Linked DNA regions of Polymorphobacter megasporae. Each later gene encodes a partner of the first gene's protein in a complex. Links are inferred from orthologs where the notes say so. Each region holds a gene or a part of one and is shown on either strand. Other genes may lie near its edges.

Region 1 (5,377 bases):
CCCCCGTTTTCGCTCTCGCGGAGGACGCCGGTTTGACATCACGGGAATCGCGATCATCATGGCTTCACTGCTGGCGTCGTCGGCCATCGCCGCGACGCCGCGCGAGGTGACGATCGTCGATGGCGCGGTGACGCTCCACGGCACGATTCTGCTGCCCGACGGCGATGCGAAAGTCCCGGGCGTCGTTCTCATTGCCGGGTCGGGACCGACCGATCGCGACGGCAACAGCCACATCCGCAGCCAGACGCTCCAGAATAACAGTCTCAAGTTGCTCGCCGAAGGGCTGGCAGCGCGGGGCATCGCTTCGCTGCGCTACGACAAGCGCGGGATCGGCGAGAGCAAGGTCGTCAACCTTGACGAGTCGACACTGCGCTTCGGGACCTATGTCGCCGACGCTGCCAAGTGGGCCGCAACCCTTGCCGCCGACCCCCGGATTAGCCGGGTCGTTCTGATCGGGCACAGCGAGGGCGCGCTGATCGCGACGATGGCAGCGGAGAAGGCCACGGTTGCGGGTGTCGTGTCGATTTCGGGGGCGGGCGAGCCTGCATCTGCCGTCTTGCGCCGCCAGTTTCATGCGGGTGCGATGCCCGCGGCGCTGATCGCCCCCGCCGAAGCGACGCTCGACAGCCTATCTGCTGGCAAGCTCGTCGCCGCGCCGCCCCCCGAGCTGCTCGTGCTGTTCCGGCCGAGCGTCCAGCCGTACCTGATTTCATGGCTGCCGCTCGATCCGGCGGCGGAGCTGGCGAAGCTGAACGTGCCGGTCCTGATCGTTCAGGGCGCGACCGACCTCCAGATCAGCAAGCGCGACGCCGGTCTGCTTGCGGCGGCGAAGCCCGATGCCAAGCTCGTCATCGTGCCCGGTATGAACCATGTGCTCAAGACTGCGCCGCTCGACCGCGCTGCCAACGTCGCGACGTATAGCGACCCGTCGTTGCCGCTCGCGCCGGGGCTGCTTGACGCCGTCGCCGGGTTCGTCGAGGCGACTAAGTAAGCCTTACTCGCGGCGGACGCTGACGATCTTGACCGGCTTGACCAGCATCTGGCCGCGCATCACGCCGACGCCGGTATCGCCGACCGGCTCGTCGAGGATCTGCCGGACGACGTCCATGCCATCGGTGACATGCCCGAACGCGGCGAAGCCAGCGTTGTCTCCGGTGTCCTGCGGGTGCGCGTCGAGCGACGACAGCGGGCCGGTGGTGATGAAGAAGTCGCCGCGTGCCGACCCGGGAGTCGTCCGTGCCATCGAGATCGTTCCCTCGCCATGCGCCAGCCCGGTGGTCGTGGTCGGCTCGTGCGCGACCGGCGGCAGGACGCGCTTGGGGTCGCCACGCACGCCGCCCTGAACGAGCCCGATGCCGGGGGCGACCTTCGTCGCGCGGTAGAAGGTCGTGCCGTCGAAGCGCTTCTGGTCGACGTAGCGGAGGAAGTTTGCCGTCGTCAGCGGAGCATCCTTGCGGTCGAGCTCGACGACGATCGCACCGTCGCTTGTCGTGATGCGGACGGTCGTCGTGTCGGGCGTCGACGCGGCACCTGCGGGAGCGGCGGCGAGCAGTGCCAGTGCGAGGGCAAAGCGGATCATGCCAGCGGTCCGCCGAGCGATGCCCAGTCGCGGTCCCCGCCGCCGTCGGCGATGATCTTGTCCATCCGCGCGATCAACATTCGGGCAAGCGGCAGTTCGGCGTCAGGGGCGGCGGCGATCCCGAACGCGACGTCCTTGCGGCCGAGGCGCATCGCGAAGCCGACCGGCTCGAACTTCTGCGCGGCGATCATTGCACCGTATGCCCCGATGATCCGGCTGCCGAAGTTGGTCTCGTTGAACAGGTCGAGCATCGCGTCGCGCTCGACCCCGCGCGCACCTGCGATCGCCATCGCCTCGGTGACCAGCTCGGTCAGCGCGGCGATGCCGAAGTTCGCCGCGAGCTTCGCCGCCGCCGCCATACCGGGCTCGGCACCCATGATCAGCAGCTTCGGCCCGAGCGCTTCAAACACCGGGCGTGCGGTGTCAATGTCGGCATCGGCCCCGGCGGCGAAGACCACCAGCTTGCCTGCCGCCGCCGCATCGGGCCGTCCAAGGACCTGCGCCGAGACGAAGCGCTGCCCGGCCTCGCGGTGCGCTGCGTCGAGCCGGTCGGTCAACGCGACGCTGACGGTGCTGCACGAGATGTGGAGGACGTCAGGCCTCGCCGATAGGATGCCGTCCGCGCCGAAGGTCACCGCCTCGACCGCGTGGTCGTCGGCGAGCATCGACACGACGATCCCGGCCTTCGCTGCTTCGGCCGGGGACGCAGCGATGGTCGCGCCTTCGATCGCCTCGGCTTTCGCGACGTCGCGGTTCCACACTGTCACCGCATGTCCCGCCGCGATCAGCGACTTCGCCATGCCCGAGCCCATTTGCCCAAGGCCGATAAACCCGACGTGCATGTGCTGTGTCCTGCGGTGATGCCGAGCGGTAACCGACAGCCGGGCGCGGGCGTTCCCTACCCCTCCGCGCGCTGCGCCAGCCAGCGTTCGAGCCACTTGATCGAATAATCCCCGGCGATGAAGTCGGGATCGTCGAGCAACGCCTGGTGGAGCGGGATCGTCGTCTTGACCCCAGTGATGACATATTCCTCGAGCGCGCGCTTCAGCCGCATCCGGCACTGCTCGCGGTCGTCGCCGAAGACGATCAGTTTGGCGATCAGGCTGTCGTAGTGCGGCGGGATGCGGTAGCCGGCATACAGCGCGCTATCGACGCGGACGCCCGGGCCGCCGGGGGCGTGATAGTCGATCACCCGGCCCGGCGACGGCGCGAAGGTCGCGGGGTCCTCGGCGTTGATCCGGCACTCGATCGCATGCCCGGCAAAGCGGATCTTGTCCTGCGTCACCGACAGCGGCATGCCCGCCGCGACTCGGATCTGCTCGCGAACGAGGTCGATGCCCGTAATCGCCTCGGTCACCGGATGCTCGACCTGGAGGCGGGTGTTCATCTCGATGAAGTAGAATTTCCCATCCTCGTACAGGAACTCCATCGTCCCCGCGCCGCGGTACTTGAGCTTGGCGACGGCGGCGCGGACGACTTCGCCCATCTCGGCGCGCTGCGTCGCGGTGAGTGCGGGGGAGGGGGCCTCCTCCAGCATCTTCTGATGGCGCCGCTGGAGCGAGCAGTCGCGCTCGCCGAGGTGGATCGCGCCGCCCAGCCCATCGCCGAACACCTGGAATTCGATATGGCGCGGCTCGCTGAGGTATTTCTCGATGTAGACGGTGTCGTCGCCGAACGCGGCCTTCGCCTCGGCCTTGGCCTGCGCCATCAGGCTGGCGAGCGAGGCGGCATCGGGGACGACCTTCATGCCGCGTCCACCGCCGCCGCTCGCTGCCTTGACCAGCACCGGGTAGCCGATCTTGTTCGCCACCGCGATGCCCTCGGAGGCGTCGGCGACCGCGCCGTCGGAGCCGGGAACTAGCGGCAGGCCGATCGCGGCGGCGGTGCGCTTCGCTTCGACCTTGTCGCCCATCTGGCGGATGTGGTCGGGCGACGGCCCGATCCAGACGATGTTGTGCTCCTCGACGATCCCGGCAAAGCGCGCGTTCTCGCTGAGGAAACCGTAGCCGGGGTGGATCGCGTCGGCCTGCGCGACTTCGGCGGCCGAGATGATGTTGGGGATGTTGAGGTAGCTGTCGGTCGCCGATGGCGGTCCGATGCAGATCGCCTCGTCGGCGAGGCGGACGTGCATCGCGTCGGCGTCGGCGGTCGAATGGACCGCGACGGTCTTGATGCCCATGTCGTGCGCCGCGCGGTGGACGCGGAGTGCGATTTCGCCGCGGTTGGCGATCAGGATCTTCTTGAACACCGCGGTTACTCGATCACGATCAGCGGCTCGTCGTATTCGACCGGCTGTTCGTTGGTGATGAGGATGCGCGCGACGGTCCCAGCCTTGGGCGCGGTGATCGGGTTCATCACCTTCATCGCCTCGATGATCAGGAGCGTCTGGCCCGCCTTCACGGTCGCGCCGACGGTGACGTACGGCGGGCTGGCGGGGTCGGGGGTGAGGTAGGCGGTGCCGACGATCGGCGAGCGGACGAGGCCGGGATGCTTGCGGACATCGTCGACCGCAGGGGCTTCGGGTGCGGCGGACGCGGCTGCGGCAGGAGCGGCGGCGGTTGCTGCCGGAGCTTGGGCATACATGGGCGCGGCCGCGACCGGCGCGGGAGTGCGGGCGACGCGAATCTTGCGTTCGCCGTCCTGGACCTCGATCTCGGTCAGCCGTGTCGAGTCGAGTAATTCGGCAAGCTCGCGAACCAGCTTGGTGTCGACCTGCATCGGTCCGGTGGAATCGGTCATGGTTACCCTCGGTCTACCCCGAAGGCTTAAGTGTCAGAACGTCGCCGCCGCGTCCAGCGCAAGCACGTAACCGAGCGGTCCAAGCCCGGCGATCGTCGCGCGCGCGACCGGGGCAATCCAACTTTTGTGGCGGAATTCCTCGCGCGCGTGCGGGTTCGACAGATGGACCTCGATCACCGGCACCGGCACGCCCTTGATCGCATCGTGGAGCGCGATCGAGGTGTGCGTCAGCGCGCCCGCGTTGAGGATCACCGCACGAATTTCGCGGCTCCCCGCCTCATGGAGCCAGTCGATCAGGTGCCCCTCGTGGTTCGACTGGCGCAGGTCGATGGTGAGACCAAGCGTCGCTGCACGGTCCTCCAGCATCATCGCGATGTCGTCGAGCGTATCGTGCCCGTACACCTCGGGCTCGCGGCTGCCGAGCAGGTTGAGGTTCGGGCCGTTGAGAACATAGACGAGGGTGCTGGCATCGGTCATGCCCGGGACTATATGACCTCCCATTCAACCCGTCATCCCCGCGACGGCGGGGACCCATCACCCCGGCTATGTGGGTGGGTCCCCGCCGTCGCGGGGATGACGATCAACGAGTGACACCGATGATCGACATCACCCTCAACGGCGACCCCCGCCACGTCGCCCCCGGCACGACGATCGCCGGCCTGCTCGCCGACCTGTCGCTCGATGCCGCCAAGGTCGCAGTCGAGCGCAACCTCGTCATCGTCCCGCGCTCGACCTTCGCGAGCCAAGCGCTCGGGGCCGGGGACAAGCTCGAAGTCGTCCACTTTGTCGGCGGCGGCTCGGATGGCGGCGAACCCGACGATGGCTGGACGGTCGCGGGCCGCCGCTTCACCTCGCGGCTGATCGTCGGCACCGGCAAGTACAAGGACTATGCCCAGAACGCCGCCGCCGTCGCCGCGTCGGGGGCGGAGATCGTCACCGTCGCGGTCCGCCGGGTCAACGTCACCGATCGCGGCAAGCCGATGCTGACCGACTTCATCGACCCGAAGAAGGTGACGTATCTCCCCAACACCGCGGGCTGCTTCACCGGCGACGAGGCGG
Region 2 (17,234 bases), 2.3 Mb from region 1 along the record:
TCGCTGACGAGCGTGTCGATCGCGGTGAAGGTCATCAGCGCCTTGCCGTCGGCGTCGACCAGCCGCCAATTGGTGGTCACCCGCGCCGCGTCATCGGGCAGCGGTTCGACCTTGGCAACGACGGCGGTGACCCCCTCGACGCCGCGCGAGTCCCATTCGGCAAGCCGAGCATCGATCCACGCGACGAGTTCCTCGTCGGTCTCAATGAAGGTCGAGCCATCGCTGCGCGCGAGCATCTGCGGCAAGCCCATGACGTCAGCGATGGCGTCGACGTCGCCGGTGTTCCACGCATCGGCGTGCGCCGCGATGAAGGCGGCGATTTCCGCGTCGATGCTCATTCCGGGTTTCCTTGGTCGCGCCGTCCGAGCAGCCGCAGCCGCAGCGCATTCAGCTTGATGAACCCCGCCGCGTCGCGCTGGTCGTAGGCCCCGGCGTCGTCCTCGAAGGTGACGATCTTCGGCGAGTACAGCGACAGCGGCGACTTGCGCCCGACGACGCTGACCGACCCCTTGTACAGCTTGAGCCGCACCGTCCCGGTCACCTTCGCCTGGCTGTTGTCGATCGCCGCCTGGAGCATCTCGCGCTCGGGGGCGAACCAGAAGCCGTTGTAGATCAGCTCGGCATATTGCGGCATCAGCGCGTCCTTGAGGTGCGCCGCGCCGCGATCGAGCGTGATCGATTCGATCCCGCGATGCGCCAGATGCAGGATTGTCCCGCCCGGCGTCTCGTACATCCCGCGCGACTTCATCCCGACGAAGCGGTTCTCGACGAGATCGAGGCGCCCAATGCCATGCTCGCGGCCGAGATCGTTGAGCTTGGCCAACAGCGCTGCCGGGCCGAACCCCTCGCCGTCGACCGCGACCGGATCACCGCGCTCGAAGTCGATCGTGATGTACTGCGGCAGGTCGGGCGCATCCTCGGGGCTGACGGTGCGCGAATAGACATAATCGGGGACCTCGTCCCACGGGTCCTCGAGGACTTTCCCTTCCGAGCTCGTGTGGAGCAAATTGGCGTCGGTCGAGAACGGCGACTCGCCGCGCTTGTCCTTCGACACCGGAATCTGGTGCGCCTCGGCGAAGGCGATCAGCGCCTCGCGGCTGGTCAGGTCCCATTCGCGCCATGGGGCGATAATGCGGATGTCGGGAGCGAGCGCGTAATAGCCGAGTTCGAAGCGGACCTGGTCGTTGCCCTTGCCGGTCGCGCCGTGGCTGACCGCATCGGCCCCGGTCGCGCGGGCGATCTCGATCTGCTTCTTCGCGATCAGCGGGCGCGCGATCGACGTGCCGAGCAGATACTGGCCTTCGTACAGCGCGTTGGCGCGCATCATCGGAAAGACATAGTCGCGGACGAACTCGTCGCGCAGGTCCTCGATGAAGATCTCCTTGACCCCGAGCAGCTTGGCCTTGGCCCGTGCGGGTTCGAGCTCTTCGCCCTGGCCAAGGTCGGCGGTGAAGGTGACGACCTCGCAATTATACGTCTGCTGGAGCCATTTGAGGATGACGCTGGTGTCGAGCCCGCCCGAAAACGCGAGCACGACTTTCTTCACCGGAGCCTTGTCGTCGTTTCGCATCTTCGTTCCTCGGGGCAGCGCGGGCGCACCATAGCGGCGGCTTGCCGCGATGCAACGCGGACGCGGAACACGCGATGGCAGCCGCCGGTTATGCCGCAACGCACCCAAGGAACCGCCGATGGACCCCCAAGTCGCTGCCTGTATCGAAGCCTGTAATCGCGCCCACGGCATCGCGCTCGGGATGGCGATGAATCACTGCCTCGAGACCGGTGGCGACCATGTCGAGCCGAAGCATTTCCGCCTGATGGCCGACTGCGCCGCGATGTGCGCTACCGCCGCCGACTTCATGCTGCGCTCGTCGCAATTCCACGCCGACAGCTGCCGCCTGTGCGCCGATGTCTGCGAAGCCTGCGCCGACAGTTGCGCCAGGCTCGACGGCATGGAGCCGTGCATCGACGCGTGCCGGGCGTGCGCCGCAAGCTGCCGGGCGATGGCGGGCTAACTTACTCGATCGAATGAGGGCGCGACCATTCTCCAACCGCCGGGTCGCTGCGCGAGCACGAAGCGGTGGTACAGCAGCGCTCCAATGATCGTTCCCGCGACGACCAGCTCGCCGGTTCGCCCGGTCTCGGCGTCCTGCCACGTCATCACCGCGAGCACTGCGGTCACAACGAGGCTGACGATGTTCGGGAGCGGGAAGAGCGGCGCGCGATAGGCGTCCCCCTGCCCGGTGACGCCGTGTTGCCGCCCGACCCATGCCGCAGTGTTGAGCAAAGCCCAGTTGGCGATCCCGTTTGCCGCCGACAGCAGCACCAGCATCGGCAGGCCGAGCAGGGTGAAGCCCATCGCCGTCACCCCGACCACGATGGTCGCGACCCATGGCGAGCCGAAGCGCGGATGGATGCTGATCAATGCCCGGTTGATCGGCGCGGCCCAGATCGCGTCGCGCCCCGAGCTCCACAGCCAGCGCCCGTAGCAGATCACCCCGGCCATCACCGCGTTGAAGATCGCCGCGGCAATGCCGAGCTCGATCAGCGTCGCGACGAGCGGGGAGGCGTGCTGCGCGATCAGCGCAGCGAATGGCGAATCGGAGGCGAGCGTCGCGGGCAGGTCGCGCGCGCCGATCGTCAGTGCCAACACCGGCAGCACCATCGTCACGATCGACGCGAGGGTTATGCGGATAACGAGGCGCCCGACGCGGACCGGATCGTGGAGCTCCTCGGCGAAATAGATCGCCTGCCCCGATCCGCTGATTGCCCACGACGCTGCGGATATCGCGACCGCAGCGATGCCGAGCGTGAGGGGAGCCGCCAGTCCGCCGGTGAACGTGACCGGTGCGGTCAAGACCTCGCCAATTCCGCGCGCAGGACTGCCGAGGCCAAGGACGCTGACGAGCGCAAGCGCCGACAGTTCGATCGCGAGGAAGACTCCGGTGATGACGGCGTTAGTCCGGACGTTGAGCACGGCAAGCACCGTCGCCACCGCCAGCGCGGCGATCGCGGTCGGGACGTTGGGCAGGACCGGCGCAACCCCGTGGAGGTAGAGCGCGATCCCGCTTGCGGTGAGCGCGAGCAGGACCGGTGTGCTGAGCATGTCGATCCCGAACTGGACAAACCCCCAGCGCGGACCAAGCGCCTGTCCGATCGTCGCGTAATCACCGCCGGCGAAGGGAAATGCCGACCCGAGCTCGGCCTGCGCGAAGGTGAAGATGAGTGTCAGCAGCCCGCCGACGATGAATGCCAGCGCCGCGCCGGTCCCCGCCTGATGGATGATGTCGGCCCCGGTAATGAACACCGACGCCGCCGGCGACAGCACCGACAGCGTCAGCAGCGACACCGCGACCGGGCCAAGCGTTCGCTTCAGGCCCGGTGCCAACGTCGCCGCCTGTGTCGCCATCCCGTCGTCCCCGCTGCCCGGACACACGGTGGCCCGACCGGCGAGTTCACGTCAATCCCGGCGCGCTGCAGCGAAGGGTCGGCCTATTTGGCGGCGGTAATCTTCGCGGTCAGTTCGGGGACAAGCGTGAACAGGTCGCCGACGAGGCCGATGTCGGCGACCTGGAAGATCGGCGCGTCGTCGTCCTTGTTGATCGCGACGATGATTTTCGAATCCTTCATCCCCGCGAGGTGCTGGATCGCGCCCGAGATGCCGACCGCGACATACAGCTCGGGGGCGACGATCTTGCCGGTCTGGCCGACCTGATAGTCGTTCGGGACATAGCCGGCATCGACCGCGGCACGGCTCGCGCCGAGGGCGGCGCCGAGGCTGTCGGCGAGCGGGTCCATGATCTCGTGGAACTTGTCGCCGCTACCGAGCGCGCGGCCGCCCGAAACGATGATCTTCGCCGCCGTCAGTTCGGGGCGCGCGCTCGTCGTCAGGTCGGCACTGACAAAGCTCGACAGGCCAGCGTCGGGGGTGGCGGTGACCGTCTCGATCGTTGCGCTGCCGCCGGTCGTCGCTGCCTTGGCGAAGGCGGTGCCGCGAACGGTGATGACCTTCTTCGCGTCGGACGACTTGACCGTCGCGATCGCGTTGCCGGCGTAGATCGGGCGGGTAAACGTGTCAGGACCCTCGACCGAAAGGATTTCACTGATCTGGGCGACGTCGAGCGCAGCGGCGACACGCGGCGCGACGTTCTTGCCGCGCGTCGTCGCGGGGGCGACGAAGGCGTCGTAGTTCGCCATCAGCCCGACGATCAGCGGGGCAAGATTTTCCGCGAGCGCGCGGCCGTACGCCGCGTCGTCGGCGAGGACCACCTTGGTCACGCCCGCGACCTTCGCCGCCGCGTCGGCGACCGACTGCGCGCCTTGGCCCGCGACCAGCAAGTGGACGTCGCCGCCGAGCTCGCCGGCGGCGGTCACAGCAGCGAGGGTCGCATCCTTGAGGACGCTGTTGTCGTGTTCGGCCAGAACCAGGACGCTCATCCGATCGCTCCCAAAACCTTCAGCTTGTCGACAAGTTCGTCGACCGTCTTGACCTTGACGCCGGCGGTCCGCTTCGACGGTTCGCTGACCTTCACGACCGTCAGCCGCGGCGTCGGGTCGACGCCGTAATCCGCCGGGGTCTTCGGCTCGATCTTCTTCGCCTTCGCCTTCATGATGTTCGGCAGCGAGGCGTAACGCGGCTCGTTCAGGCGCAGATCGGTGGTGATGATCGCGGGCAGCTTGAGCGACACCGTCTCGGCGCCGCCGTCGACTTCGCGCGCGACGGTGACGTGATCGCCCTCGACGGTGACCTTCGACGCGAAGGTACCCTGCGGCCAATCTAGCAAAGCGGCGAGCATCTGCCCGGTCTGGTTGGCGTCGTCGTCGATCGCCTGCTTGCCGAGGATGATCATCCCGGGCTGCTCCTCCTTGGCGATCGCCGCGAGGATCTTGGCGACCATCAGCGATTCGGTGGTCTGGTCGGTGACGACGAGGATGCCGCGATCGGCGCCCATCGCGAGCGCGGTCCGCAGCGTCTCCTGGCACTGCTGGACGCCGATCGAGACGACGACGATCTCGGTCGCGACGCCCTTTTCCTTGAGGCGGATCGCTTCCTCGACCGCAATTTCGTCGAACGGATTCATGCTCATCTTGACGTTGGCGAGCTCGACGCCAGTGCCGTCGGTCTTGACCCGGACCTTGACGTTATAATCGACGACCCGCTTGACGGGGACGAGAAGCTTCATCGCGTTGGCTTTCCCAAGGAACTTGGCGGTGTCTGTAGGAAACGCAGGCGCGGTCCGTCAATCACGGTTCGATCGCGCCGTCGTCGCGACGCCACAGGTGGAGTGCAAAGCGCGCTGCGTCGTCGGTCCATGCGTCGACGGGATCCCAGCCGGCAGCGCGGGCGAGGAGGCGCGCTTCGTCGAGGGTCCATTTGTAGCTGTTTTCGGTATGGATCGTCTCGCCTGCCGCCATCGTGACCGGCGAGCCGAGGACGGTGAAGCTCGTGTCGCGGACGGCGCGGAGGTGCATCTCGATGCGACCGAGATCGGCGTTGAACGGGGCCCAATGGGTGAAATCATCGACGTCGATGGTGCCGTCGAGCTCGCGGTTGATCCGGTGCAACAGGTTGAGATTGAACGCTGCGGTGACCCCGGCGGCATCATTGTACGCGGCTTCGAGGGTGGCCGAGTCCTTGCGCAGGTCGAGGCCGATGACGAGCCATGATCCCTCGCCGAGCGTGTCGGAGAAGGCGCGGAGCAGGTCGATCGCGGCGGCGGGGGCAAGGTTGCCGAGGGTCGAGCCGGGAAAGAAGCCAAGCTTGGGGCGACCCACGATGCCGGCGGGCAGTTTGAGCGGGCGGGTGAAGTCGGCGGCGAGGGGAAAGACGGGCAATTCCGGCAGCTTGCGCGCGAGATCGGCCGCCGCCATGTCGAGGAATTCGGCCGAGATATCGATCGGGACATAGGCCGAGGCGGCGACGGTGCGCAGCAGCAGCGGGGTCTTGGCCGACGATCCGGAGCCGAATTCGATCACTGCGCGACCCGGGCCGACCGCGGTAGCGATCGCTGCGCCATTGGCGGTGAGGATGCCGACCTCGGTCCGCGTCGGATAATATTCGGGGAGGGCGGTAATCTTCTCAAATAGTTCGGACCCGATCGTGTCGTAGAAAAAGCGCGCGGGGATCGTTTTTTGCGGCTGGGCGAGGCCGGCCAGCACCGCCTCGCCAAAGTCGCCGTCGTCGTCGTCGCGTACGGCCAGATGGAGCATCAGACGTCCTTCGCCAGCCGCAGTCCGGTGAACTGCCAGCGCTGATGGGGATAGAAAAAGTTACGCAAACTCAATCGGCTATGCCCGCGGGGGGTGGCGCACGAGGCGCCGCGGAGGACCATCTGCCCGCTCATGAACTTGCCGTTATACTCGCCGACCGCGCCCGCTTCGGGGCGGAAGCCGGGGTAGGGGAGGAACGCGCTCGCGGTCCAATTCCAGACGTCACCGAACAGCTCGCCGCCGGCGCGCGGGGCGATCGTCCCGGGGCCATCGAGCTGGTTGCCGCTGGTCGGGTCGACCCCCTGCGCGGCGATTTCCCACTCGAACTCGGTCGGCAGCCGCGCGCCTGCCCAAGTCGCGAAAGCGTCGGCTTCATAATGACTTAGGTGGACCACCGGGGCATCGGCGGCGCGCTCGACCCGTCCCGAGAGCGTGAAGCTGGTGCCGTCGTCGAACCAGTAAAGCGGCGCTGCGATCGCCTCGCGCTTGACCCATGCCCAGCCATCGGACAGCCACAATGCCGCGGTCCGGTACCCGCCGTCGGCGATGAACGCGGCCCAGTCGGCGTTGCTGACACAAGCCCCGGCGAGGGCGAACGGGCGAAGCAGCAATTCATGCGCCGGTCCCTCGCAATCGAATGAAAACGCAGGCGAACTTCGTTCCGCACCGACCCGCACAATGCCCGCACGATGCGATGTCCACGCGCGCCCATCGGGCGCAGCCCCGGCCGGCGCGGCCGGCGTCGGCGTATAGACACGCGGTTCGATCGGATTCGCCGAAAACAGGTGGAGGATATCGGTCAGCAGCAGCTCCTGATGCTGCTGCTCGTGAGCAATCGCCAGTTCGATCAGCGTCAGCGCGGCAGGCGGCAGGCGGCCCCATGCGGCATCGAGCGCGGCATCGACATGCGCGCGCCACGCGATGATCTCGGCAAGCGCGGGGCGCGTGATCAAGCCGCGGGCGGCGCGGGGATGCCGCGCGCCGATCGACTCGTAATAGCTGTTGAACAGGAAGTTGAAGCGGTCGTCGAACACGCGGTAGCCGGCGGCTTCGTTCAGAATAAATGTCTCGAGGAACCACGTCGTGTGGGCGAGGTGCCACTTTGCCGGTGACGCGTCGGCCATCGACTGGACGGTCGCGTCGGCGTCCGACAGCGGCGCGGCGAGCGCAACGGTCAGTGCACGCGTCGCCTGGAAGCGATCGCGCAGCATATCGTCCTCAAGTTTCGCCGCCGTTGCCATTGCCCCGTCGCCGGTCCCCTCCTGTTCCGCTGGTTGTAACGCTAACGACCCGCTCCGGGTACCCACAACACGTCGCCGGTGCTGCGATTTGTCACCCGGGCAAGGACGAACAGATGGTCCGATAGCCGGTTGAGGTAGCGGATTGCGGTCGGGTTGATCACCTCGACCAGCGCCGCCGTGACCGCCAGCCGCTCGGCGCGCCGGACGACAGTCCGGGCGAGGTGGAGATGCGCCGCCGCCGCCGTCCCGCCCGGCAGGATGAACGAACTAAGCGGGGCGAGCGTCGCGTTCATCGCGTCGATCTCCGCCTCAAGCCGGTCGACTTGCGATGCGGTCGCGCGGAGCGACTTCGAATCCGCCGCGAAGTCGTCGCCCGGGGTCGCGAGATCGGCGCCGACGTCGAACAGGTCGTTCTGGATGCGCGCGAGCATCGCGTCGGTCTCCGCGTCCGCCGCGAGCCGTACGATCCCGATCACCGAATTCGCCTCGTCGACGGTACCGTAGGCGGCAACGCGAGCGTCGTCCTTCGCCCGGCGCGACCCGTCGGCGAGCCCGGTCGAGCCGTCGTCGCCGGTGCGCGTGTAGATGACGTTGAGTTTCACCATGGTCGTGCTGATCCTGCTCGGATGTACGTCTCGTCACCCCGGCGGAGGCCGGGGCCCATCGTGGTGCAAGCTCCGAATTTCGCGTTGCGGGGTGAGTTGGGCCCCGGCCTGCGCCGGGGTGACGGTAGGGTGATTTGCGCGCTTTGCATCAATGCCGGTTGATCAGGAACAGGATGATGATGAATACGATCGCCAGCGCCTGGAAGCCGACACGGTAGCTCATCAACCGGTTCGACTGGACCCCGGTGACGTCCTTGCCGCGCGCCATGACGATGATGCCGCGCGCGAGCATGCCGAGCGTCGCCAGCGCGGCGGCGATCATCAGGACGATCAGGACTGTCTGCGGCATGAGCTGGGCCTTTGGAGTGTCCAGCTTTAAATGGGCGTGCGCGGTGCGAAACGAAAGGCCATCCGCACAACGTCATTGCCGCAGTAAATCGAGGCAGCTATATCCGGTGCTGTCATACGCACGACACACTTTCTGTTGTAAGGGCGTATCACGGATAGAACGAACGGCCGCAGACGATTTGCGGTCTTGAGTGCGACGAGGCCTGCGAGTCCAACCGGCCGCTCCAGCACGGGAGCAGGCTACGCGCATGTATCATCCCAATCTTCTGTCGCCCCCCGAAGCCTGCCCGGCGCTCGTGCTCAACGCCGATTACACACCATTGTCGTACTACCCGCTCAGCCTGTGGTCGTGGCAGACTGCGATCAAGGCGGCGTTCCTCGAGCGCGTCGATATCGTCGCCGAATATGACCGCGAGATTCGCTCACCCAGCTTCGCGATGAAGCTGCCGTCGGTGATTGCGCTGCGCCAGTATGTCCGCCCGGCGACGCACCCGGCGTTCACCCGCTTCAACCTGTTCCTCCGCGACAAGTTCGCCTGCCAATATTGCGGCGCGCGCGAACGCGAGGACCTGACCTTCGACCATGTCGTCCCGCGCGCCTACGGCGGCCGCACGACATGGGAGAACGTCACCACCGCCTGCGCGCCGTGCAATCTGCGCAAGGGCGGCCGCACCCCGGCGGAGGCGCACATGCAGTTGAACCAGCGCGCGTTCCAACCGAACAATCACCAATTGCAGGAAAACGGCCGGGCATTCCCGCCGCATTTCCTCCACGCGACGTGGCGCGACTATCTGTACTGGGACAGCGAGCTGGAGGCGTAGGACCGACCTGCGCCGACAGCCGCCCGGCCCGCTACAGCAGGCCGAGTGCGCGGAAGCTGGCGTGGCCGGTCTTGCCGATGACGACGTGGTCGTGGACCGACAGGCCGAGGTGCCGTCCCGCCTCGATCACCGACTTGGTCATGGTGATGTCATCGCGGCTCGGGGTTGGATCGCCGCTCGGGTGGTTGTGGACGAGGATCAGCCCCGACGCGCCGAGTTCGAGCGCGCGCTTGACGATCTCGCGCGGATAGACCGGGGCGGCGTTGACGGTGCCGCTGCCCATTGCCTCGTCGCGGATCAGGATATTCCGATTGTTGAGAAAGATGACGCGGAATTCCTCGGTGACGCGATGCGCCATCGCCGCGTGGAGATAATCGGTCAGCGCCTGCCAGCCGGCGAGGACAGGGCGGTCGAGCGCCGCCGCGCGGAGCGACCGCAGCGATGCCGCCTCGACGAACTTCATCGCCGCCGCCCCGCCCGCCGACAGGCCTTCGACGCGCGACAGTTCGGCAGGAGATGCTGCAAGCACTGCGGGGAACGAACCGAATTCGCTCAGCAGGCGCTTCGCCAGCTGCTTGGTATCGCGCCGCGGGATCGCCAGCCCAAGAATATATTCAAGGAGTTCGTAGTCGAGAAAGGCATCGCCGCCGCCTTCGAGCAGCCGGGCCCGGAGTCGTTCGCGGTGCCCCCCCGGGTCGGTGTCAGATGGCGTAGGGGGGATGGCTCAACCCGGCGGGGCTGGTGGTGAACACCTCGCACCCGGTCTCGGTGATCCCCACCGAATGCTCGAACTGCGCCGAAAGCGAGCGGTCGCGCGTCACCGCGGTCCAGCCGTCGTCGAGCAGCTTGACCTCGGGGCGGCCGAGATTGATCATCGGCTCGATCGTGAAGATCATGCCGGGCTGGAGCACCGGGCCTTTGCCCGGACGCCCGACATGGACGACGTTCGGCGCATCGTGGAACACACGCCCGACGCCGTGGCCGCAGAAATCGCGGACGACCGAGCAGCGCTGGCCCTCGGCGAACGACTGGATCGCCCAGCCGATGTCGCCGAACGTCGCGCCCGGCTTGGCGACCGCGATGCCGCGCTGGAGGCATTCCCACGTGATATCGACCAAGCGGCGCGCCTTGAGCGGGACGTCGCCGACGAGATACATCCGGCTGGTGTCGCCGTGCCAGCCGTCGACGACGACGGTGACGTCGATGTTGACGATGTCGCCGTCCTTCAACCGCTTCGCGCCCGGAATTCCGTGGCAGACGACGTGGTTGACGCTGATGCACGAGGCATGGGCGTAGCCGCGGTAGAAGATCGTCGCCGGCACCGACCCGGCGGCCATGACGAATTCGTGAACCATCCGGTCGAGATCGGCGGTCACCGCCTCGGGAACGACGTGGGCGACGAGCATGTCGAGGACGCGTGCGGCGAGCTGCCCGGCGGCGCGCATGCCGACAAAGGCTTCGGGCCCGTGGAGCTTGATCGCGGTCGACGGCTCGTCGAGGATATCGGCAGTGGCGGCGTAGGTCATGGTCACAAGGTAAGCCGCCGGGTGCGACGTGGCAACCACGGCGGCGTTGTCGACACCCGGGGCGGGCTGGGCTAAACCGCGCCCATGTCAACCACCGCCGCTGCCCCCGCCGATCGCATCTACACCGCCGCGCTCGTCGTCATCGGCGACGAGATCCTGTCGGGGCGGACGCAGGACGCGAATACCGCGTATCTGGCGAAGTGGCTCGGGGTCCAGGGCATCCGCCTGCGCGAGGTCCGCGTCGTCGCCGACGACATGGCGGCGATCGCCGATGCGGTGAACGCGCTCCGCGTCGCGCACGACTATCTGTTCACCACCGGCGGCATCGGCCCGACGCATGACGACATCACCGTCGACGCAATTGCCGCCGCATTGGGGGTCGCGGTCGTCCATCATCCGCGCGCCGTCGCGATCCTGACCGAGCATTACGGCGACCGGATCAACGATGCGCGGCTGCGGATGGCGCGGGTTCCCGACGGTGCCGAACTCATCGCCAATCCGCGCACCCAGGCTCCGGGCATCCGCATCGGCAACGTCTTCATCATGGCGGGGGTGCCGGCGATCACCCGGTCGATGCTCGCCTCGCTCGACGGCCAGCTTCCGGGCGGGCTGCCGGTCCTGACGCGGACGATCGCGGCGTGGACGTACGAAAGCCGGGTCGCCGAGCTGCTCGCGAGCGTTGAAAAAGCGCACGACGGCATCCAGATCGGCAGCTACCCATTCTGGCGCGAGGGCAAGACCGGGGCCAATTTCGTGCTGCGCAGCGTTGACCGGATTACGCTCGACACGACGGCGAGCGCGCTGATCGCCGCGCTTGCCGATGAAGGTATCGAGGCAGTCGACGGCGAGCTATGAGGAGAATGCCGCGATGAAGGCCATTAAGTTGATCGGCTTCGGCGCGTTGCTTGCGCTGTTCGTGCTGTTTGCGTTCAACAATTGGACGCGCGTGTCGGTCGACCTGCCCAACGGCTCGATCGTGCTGATCTTCCTGCCGGTAATTGTGCTGGTGTCGATCCTGATCGGCTGGTTGCCGATGCTGCTCGTCCACGTCGCGTCGAAGTCGGCGTGGCGGCGGCGCACGACGCGGGTCGAACGCCTGCTCGACGAGGCGCAGGCGCTGGGGCCGCGCGTCGCCCCGCCGGTCACCGAGCCGATCGTGACGCCGATGCCGTCGAGCTTTCCCCCCGCCGCGTGACCGCCAACCCGATCTACGTCGCGATCGATACGAGTGACCTCGCTGCGGCCGAGGCGCTCGCCCGCGCGGTCGCGCCGCATGTCGGCGGATTGAAGCTCGGCCTGCAGTTCTTCATGGCGCACGGCCCCGACGGGGTTCGCCGGATACAGGCGTTCGGCCTGCCGATCTTCCTCGACGTCAAGCTGCACGACATCGGCAACACCGTTGCCGGGGCAATGACCTCTCTCGCGCCGCTCGGGGTGGCGATCGTCAACGTCCATGCCTCGATCGGGGTCGAGGCGATGAAGGCAGCGCGCGCGGCAATCGGTCCCGAGACGGCGATCATCGCGGTGACCGTGCTGACCAGCTTCGACGACACCGACCTCGCAGCAATCGGTGTTCAGGCACGCGTTCGTGATCAGGTCGCGCATTTCGCCGCGATGGCGCGCACCGCCGGGTTGCAAGGGATCGTCTGCTCAGGGGCCGAAGCGGCTGCGACGCGCGCGGCTTGGCCCGACGCGATGATCGTCGTCCCAGGCGTGCGGCCTGCGGGCGGCGAGCTTGGCGATCAGAAGCGCGTGATGACACCCCATGCCGCCGTCGACGCAGGCGCGTCGATCCTCGTCGTCGGCCGCCCGATCACCGCCGCCACCGATCCCGCCGCCGCCGCCGCCGCGATCGCCGCTTCGCTGTGACCCTCGACATCAAGATCTGCGGGCTGTCGACGCCCGAAGCGATCGACGCCGCCGTCAGTGGAGGCGCGAGCCATGTCGGCTTCGTGTTCTTTGCGGCCTCACCTCGCAATGTCGATCCCGACCGGGCATCGGCGCTCGGCCAGCGGGTGCCGTCGCACATCACCCGCGTCGGCGTGTTCGTCGATCCCGACGATGCCCTGCTCGACCGCACGGCAGCCGGGCTCGACGCGATCCAGTTGCACGGAGGCGAAACCCCAGCGCGCGTCGCCGAGGTCCGCCGCCGCTACGGCCGCCCGGTGTGGCGCGGCATCGGCGTCGCGACGCGCGACGACATCGACGCGGCGGTCGCGGCGTTCGGCGGCACTGCCGACCGATTGCTGTTCGATGCCAAAGCGCCTAGGGGAGCCGCCTTGCCCGGCGGAAACGGCCTGCGCTTCGACTGGCGGCTGCTCGACCGCGTCGGTCGCGCATGCTGGGGCCTGTCGGGCGGGCTCGACGCGGAATCGGTGGCGGAGGCGGTGCGGACCGCGCATCCGTCGCTGGTCGACGTGTCGTCGGGAGTCGAGGACGAGCCGGGAGTGAAGTCGGTGGCGAAGATCAAGGCGTTCATCGCCGCAGCGCGGGCCGCGTAATGGCGACGGCAGCAGTAACCAACGGCCGCCCGAGCCTGCGGACCGGCCCCGACGCGCGCGGGCATTTCGGGGCGTTCGGCGGACGCTATGTCGCCGAGACGCTGATGCCGCTGATCCTCGAACTCGAGGTCGCGTACCGCGCGGCGCAGGCCGATCCGGCGTTCGCCGCCGAGTTCGATTATCTGATGAAGCATTATGTCGGCCGTCCGTCGCCGATGTATTTCGCCGAGCGGCTGACGAACGCCCTCGGTGGGGCGAAGATCTACTTCAAGCGCGACGAGCTCAATCACACCGGCGCGCACAAGATCAACAATTGCATCGGCCAGATGCTGCTCGCCCAGCGGATGGGCAAGACGCGGATCATCGCCGAGACCGGGGCGGGGCAGCACGGCGTCGCCACCGCGACCGTCGCCGCGCGCGCGGGGCTGCCGTGCACGATCTACATGGGCGCGCGCGACATCGCCCGGCAGGCACCGAACGTGTTCCGCATGAAGCTGCTCGGGGCCGAGGTGCGCAGCGTCGAATCGGGGTCGAAGACCTTGAAGGACGCGATGAACGAGGCGCTGCGTGACTGGGTCGCGAACGTCCACGACACCTTCTACATCATCGGCACCGCCGCCGGGCCGCACCCCTATCCCGAACTCGTTCGCGACTTTCAGTCGGTCATCGGCAAGGAAGCGCGCGAGCAGATCGTCGAGGCCGAGGGCCGCCTGCCCGACGTGCTGTGCGCCGCGATCGGCGGCGGATCGAACGCGATCGGGCTGTTCCACCCGTTCCTCGACGACGACGTCCGCATGATCGGGGTCGAGGCGTCGGGTCATGGCCTCGATACGACCGAGCATGCCGCCAGCCTTGCCGGCGGCGTGCCCGGCGTGCTCCACGGCAACAAGACGATGTTGCTGCAGGACGCCGACGGCCAGATCACCGAGGCGCATTCGATCTCGGCGGGGCTCGATTATCCCGGCATCGGTCCTGAGCATGCGTGGCTCCACTCGATCGGGCGCGTTGAATATCAATCCGCGACCGACGCCGAGGCGCTCGCGGCGTTCCAGCAGCTGTGCCTGCTCGAGGGCATCATCCCCGCGCTCGAACCCGCCCACGCGCTCGCTGCAATCCGGCGGTTCGCGCCGGGCATGAGCCGCGACACGATCGTCCTCGCCAACCTGTGCGGGCGCGGCGACAAGGACATCTTTACCGTCGCCGAAGCGCTCGGGACCCAGATGTGAGCGACCGTCTGGCTCGCCGCTTTGCCGCATGCGCCGCGCAGGATCGTGCCGCGCTCGTCACCTTCGTCACCGCGGGCGACCCCGATCTCGACCGGGGACCGAGCATCCTCGCCGCGCTCGTTGCCGGTGGCGCCGACATCATCGAGCTCGGCATGCCGTTCACCGACCCGATGGCCGACGGTCCGGCGATCCAGGCGGGCAATATCCGCAGCCTGATCGCGGGGACGACGCTGCGCGGCGTGCTGGCGATGGTCCGCGCCTTCCGGGCGACCGACACCGCGACGCCGCTGATCCTGATGGGCTATTTCAATCCGATCCTCGCCTATGGAGTCGAGGCGTTCGCCGCGGATGCCGCCGCCGCTGGGCTCGACGGGACGATCGTCGTCGACCTGCCGCCCGAGGAGGACGCCGAACTCGCGCCGATGCTGACGGGGCACGGCCTCCATAATGTCCGGCTGGCGACACCGACGACCGATGCGGCGCGACTGCCGACGGTCCTGTCGGGGGCGTCGGGGTTCGTCTATTACGTCGCGGTCGCGGGCGTTACCGGCACCGCATCCGCCGCCGACGCCGACATCGCCAGCGCGGTCGCGCGGCTGAAGGCGGCGACGAGCCTGCCGATCGCGGTCGGCTTCGGCATCAAGACTCCCGCTCAGGCCGCCGCGGTCGGGCTCCATGCCGACGGCGTCGTCGTCGGCTCGGCGCTCGTGTCGCTGATCGGCGCGGCCGCCGAAACCCGCGCCAACGACCTTCCCGAACAGGTCGAAGCCTTTGTCCGCGGGCTTGCCGACGCTGTCCGCACCGCGCGTATCAGGACCGCCGCATGAGCTGGTTGACCCGCATCCGGCCGCGCCTGACGGCGATGCTGACCCGGCGCGAGACGCCTGAGAACCTGTGGCGGAAGTGCGCCAAGTGCGGCGCAATGCTGTACATCAAGGACTTCGAGGAAACGCTGGGCGTCTGCCCGCGCTGCGGTCACCACGAGCGGATCGACCCGACGACGCGTTTCCACCAGATTTTTGACGGCGATTACAAGCGGCTCGACGTCGCCAAGGTGCCCGAGGACCCGCTCAAGTTCCGCGACCAGAAGCGCTACGTCGATCGGCTCAAGACCGCGCGGGCCAACACCGGCGAGCCCGAGGCGATGGTCGTCGCGACCGGCACGATCGGCGGCGAGGTCGCGGTCGTCGCGGTGCAGAACTTCGCCTTCATGGGCGGGTCGATGGGCCTGGGCGTCGGCGAGGCGTTCCTGTCGGGGGCGATGGCGGCGGTCAAGGCGAAGTGCCCGTTCGTGATCTTCACCGCAGCCGGCGGCGCGCGGATGCAGGAGGGCATCCTCAGCCTAATGCAGATGCCGCGGACGACGGTCGCGATTGCCGAACTGCGCGAGGCGGGGCTGCCGTACATCGTCGTGATGACCGACCCGACCACCGGCGGCGTCACCGCGAGCTACGCAATGCTCGGCGATATCCAGATGTCGGAGCCCGGCGCGTTGATCGGTTTCGCCGGACAGCGGGTGATCGAGCAGACGATCCGCGAGAAATTGCCCGAAGGCTTCCAGCGCGCCGAATATTTGCTCGACCACGGCATGCTCGACATGGTCGTCCACCGGAAGGACCTCAAGGCGACGCTCGCCCGGCTGATCGGACTGTTGATGCGGCAGCGCGTGACGCCCCCCGTCGCTCCCGCGGCCTGATCCGGGGCAGGGGGCAATGGAGGCGGCGCGGTCCGACAACCCGGTGCTCGATGCGCTGCTCGCGGCGGCGTTCAAGCTCCATCCGGCGACGATCGACCTCGCGCTCGGGCGGCTCGAACGCCTGCTCGGGCGGCTCGGCAACCCGCATCTCAAGCTGCCGCCGGTGTTCCATGTCGCCGGAACCAACGGCAAGGGGTCGACCGTCGCGTTCCTGCGTGCCGGGCTCGAGGCGTCGGGGCGGCGGGTCCATGTCTATACCTCGCCGCATCTGGTCCGCTTCAACGAGCGGATACGGCTCGGCGGGGCGATCATCGACGATGCGACGCTGATCACGACGCTGCGCGACGTTCTCGACACCAACGGCTCGGCGGCGATCACCTTTTTCGAGCTGACCACCGCGGTCGCCTTCCTCGCCTTCGCCCGCTCGCCCGCCGACGCGGCGGTGATCGAGGTCGGCATGGGCGGGCGGCTCGATGCGACCAACGTCGTTACGCCGGTCGTCACCGGCATCGCCGCGCTCGGCCTCGACCACCAGCCGTGGCTCGGCAATTCGATCCTCGACATCGCCGGGGAGAAGGCCGGAATCGCCAAGCGCGGCGTGCCGCTGCTGCTGTCGCGCTATCCCAAGGCGGTCACCGCGCGGATCGCCGAGGTCGCCGGGCTGGCGGGGGCGAAGCTTCGCATCCGCGGCGACGACTGGGACGCGGCGCTGTACGAGGGCGCGCTCCACTACCGCGATATCGACGGCAAGCTCGCGCTGCCGCTGCCCCGGCTGACCGGCGCGCACCAGCTCGACAATGCCGCGCTGGCGGTGGCGATGCTGCGCCACCAGAACGCGGTGCCGGTGCCCGATAGCGCGCTGCGTGCAGGGATGGGCTGGGCCGAATGGCCGGCGCGGCTGCAACGGCTCGACCGCGGGCCGCTCGTGGCGACGCTGCCGGCGGGGAGCGAGGCTTGGCTCGACGGCGGGCACAACCCGTCGGCGGGGCGGGTTATCGCCGATGCCTTCCGCGGCCATCCGCTCGCTGAACGTCCGTTCTATCTTGTCGTCGGCATGCTCGAT

Evidence for each region.
Region 2: the proteins of accB (region 1) and accD are in contact, whole or in part, in a solved structure (PDB 8UXZ), measured with the Escherichia coli proteins. The link is inferred for Polymorphobacter megasporae from one-to-one orthologs.

The regions. Positions count from the first base shown.
Region 1 is NZ_CP081848.1:3,715,604-3,720,980, reverse strand. What follows is about bases 2,576-5,377. They hold accB (acetyl-CoA carboxylase biotin carboxyl carrier protein), read right to left. Parts: upstream 4,319-5,377; coding sequence 3,833-4,318; downstream 2,576-3,832. Other genes in these bases: thiS (sulfur carrier protein ThiS), read left to right, coding at 4,915-5,377; aroQ (type II 3-dehydroquinate dehydratase), read right to left, coding at 4,352-4,795; accC (acetyl-CoA carboxylase biotin carboxylase subunit), read right to left, coding at 2,576-3,827. Also shown: KTC28_RS17315 (alpha/beta hydrolase), read left to right, coding at 59-991; KTC28_RS17310 (peptidylprolyl isomerase), read right to left, coding at 995-1,579; KTC28_RS17305 (NAD(P)-dependent oxidoreductase), read right to left, coding at 1,576-2,421; more of accC, read right to left, coding at 2,478-2,575. UniProt on the Escherichia coli protein: This protein is a component of the acetyl coenzyme A carboxylase complex; first, biotin carboxylase catalyzes the carboxylation of the carrier protein and then the transcarboxylase transfers the carboxyl group to form malonyl-CoA.
Region 2 is NZ_CP081848.1:1,428,731-1,445,964, forward strand. Bases 14,236-17,234 are described here. They hold accD (acetyl-CoA carboxylase, carboxyltransferase subunit beta), read left to right. Parts: upstream 14,236-15,298; coding sequence 15,299-16,171; downstream 16,172-17,234. Other genes in these bases: trpB (tryptophan synthase subunit beta), read left to right, coding at 14,236-14,475; trpA (tryptophan synthase subunit alpha), read left to right, coding at 14,472-15,302; KTC28_RS06800 (bifunctional folylpolyglutamate synthase/dihydrofolate synthase), read left to right, coding at 16,188-17,234. In the rest of the region: KTC28_RS06700 (DUF6841 family protein), read right to left, coding at 1-338; KTC28_RS06705 (argininosuccinate synthase), read right to left, coding at 335-1,570; KTC28_RS06710 (four-helix bundle copper-binding protein), read left to right, coding at 1,689-2,012; KTC28_RS06715 (APC family permease), read right to left, coding at 2,009-3,406; KTC28_RS06720 (electron transfer flavoprotein subunit alpha/FixB family protein), read right to left, coding at 3,490-4,434; KTC28_RS06725 (electron transfer flavoprotein subunit beta/FixA family protein), read right to left, coding at 4,431-5,180; egtD (L-histidine N(alpha)-methyltransferase), read right to left, coding at 5,242-6,207; ergothioneine biosynthesis protein EgtB, read right to left, coding at 6,207-7,448; KTC28_RS06740 (cob(I)yrinic acid a,c-diamide adenosyltransferase), read right to left, coding at 7,490-8,053; KTC28_RS06745 (twin transmembrane helix small protein), read right to left, coding at 8,202-8,402; KTC28_RS06750 (HNH endonuclease), read left to right, coding at 8,650-9,222; RadC family protein, read right to left, coding at 9,254-9,943; map (type I methionyl aminopeptidase), read right to left, coding at 9,924-10,748; KTC28_RS06765 (competence/damage-inducible protein A), read left to right, coding at 10,833-11,603; KTC28_RS06770 (hypothetical protein), read left to right, coding at 11,617-11,943; pyrF (orotidine-5'-phosphate decarboxylase), read left to right, coding at 11,940-12,617; and 3 more genes.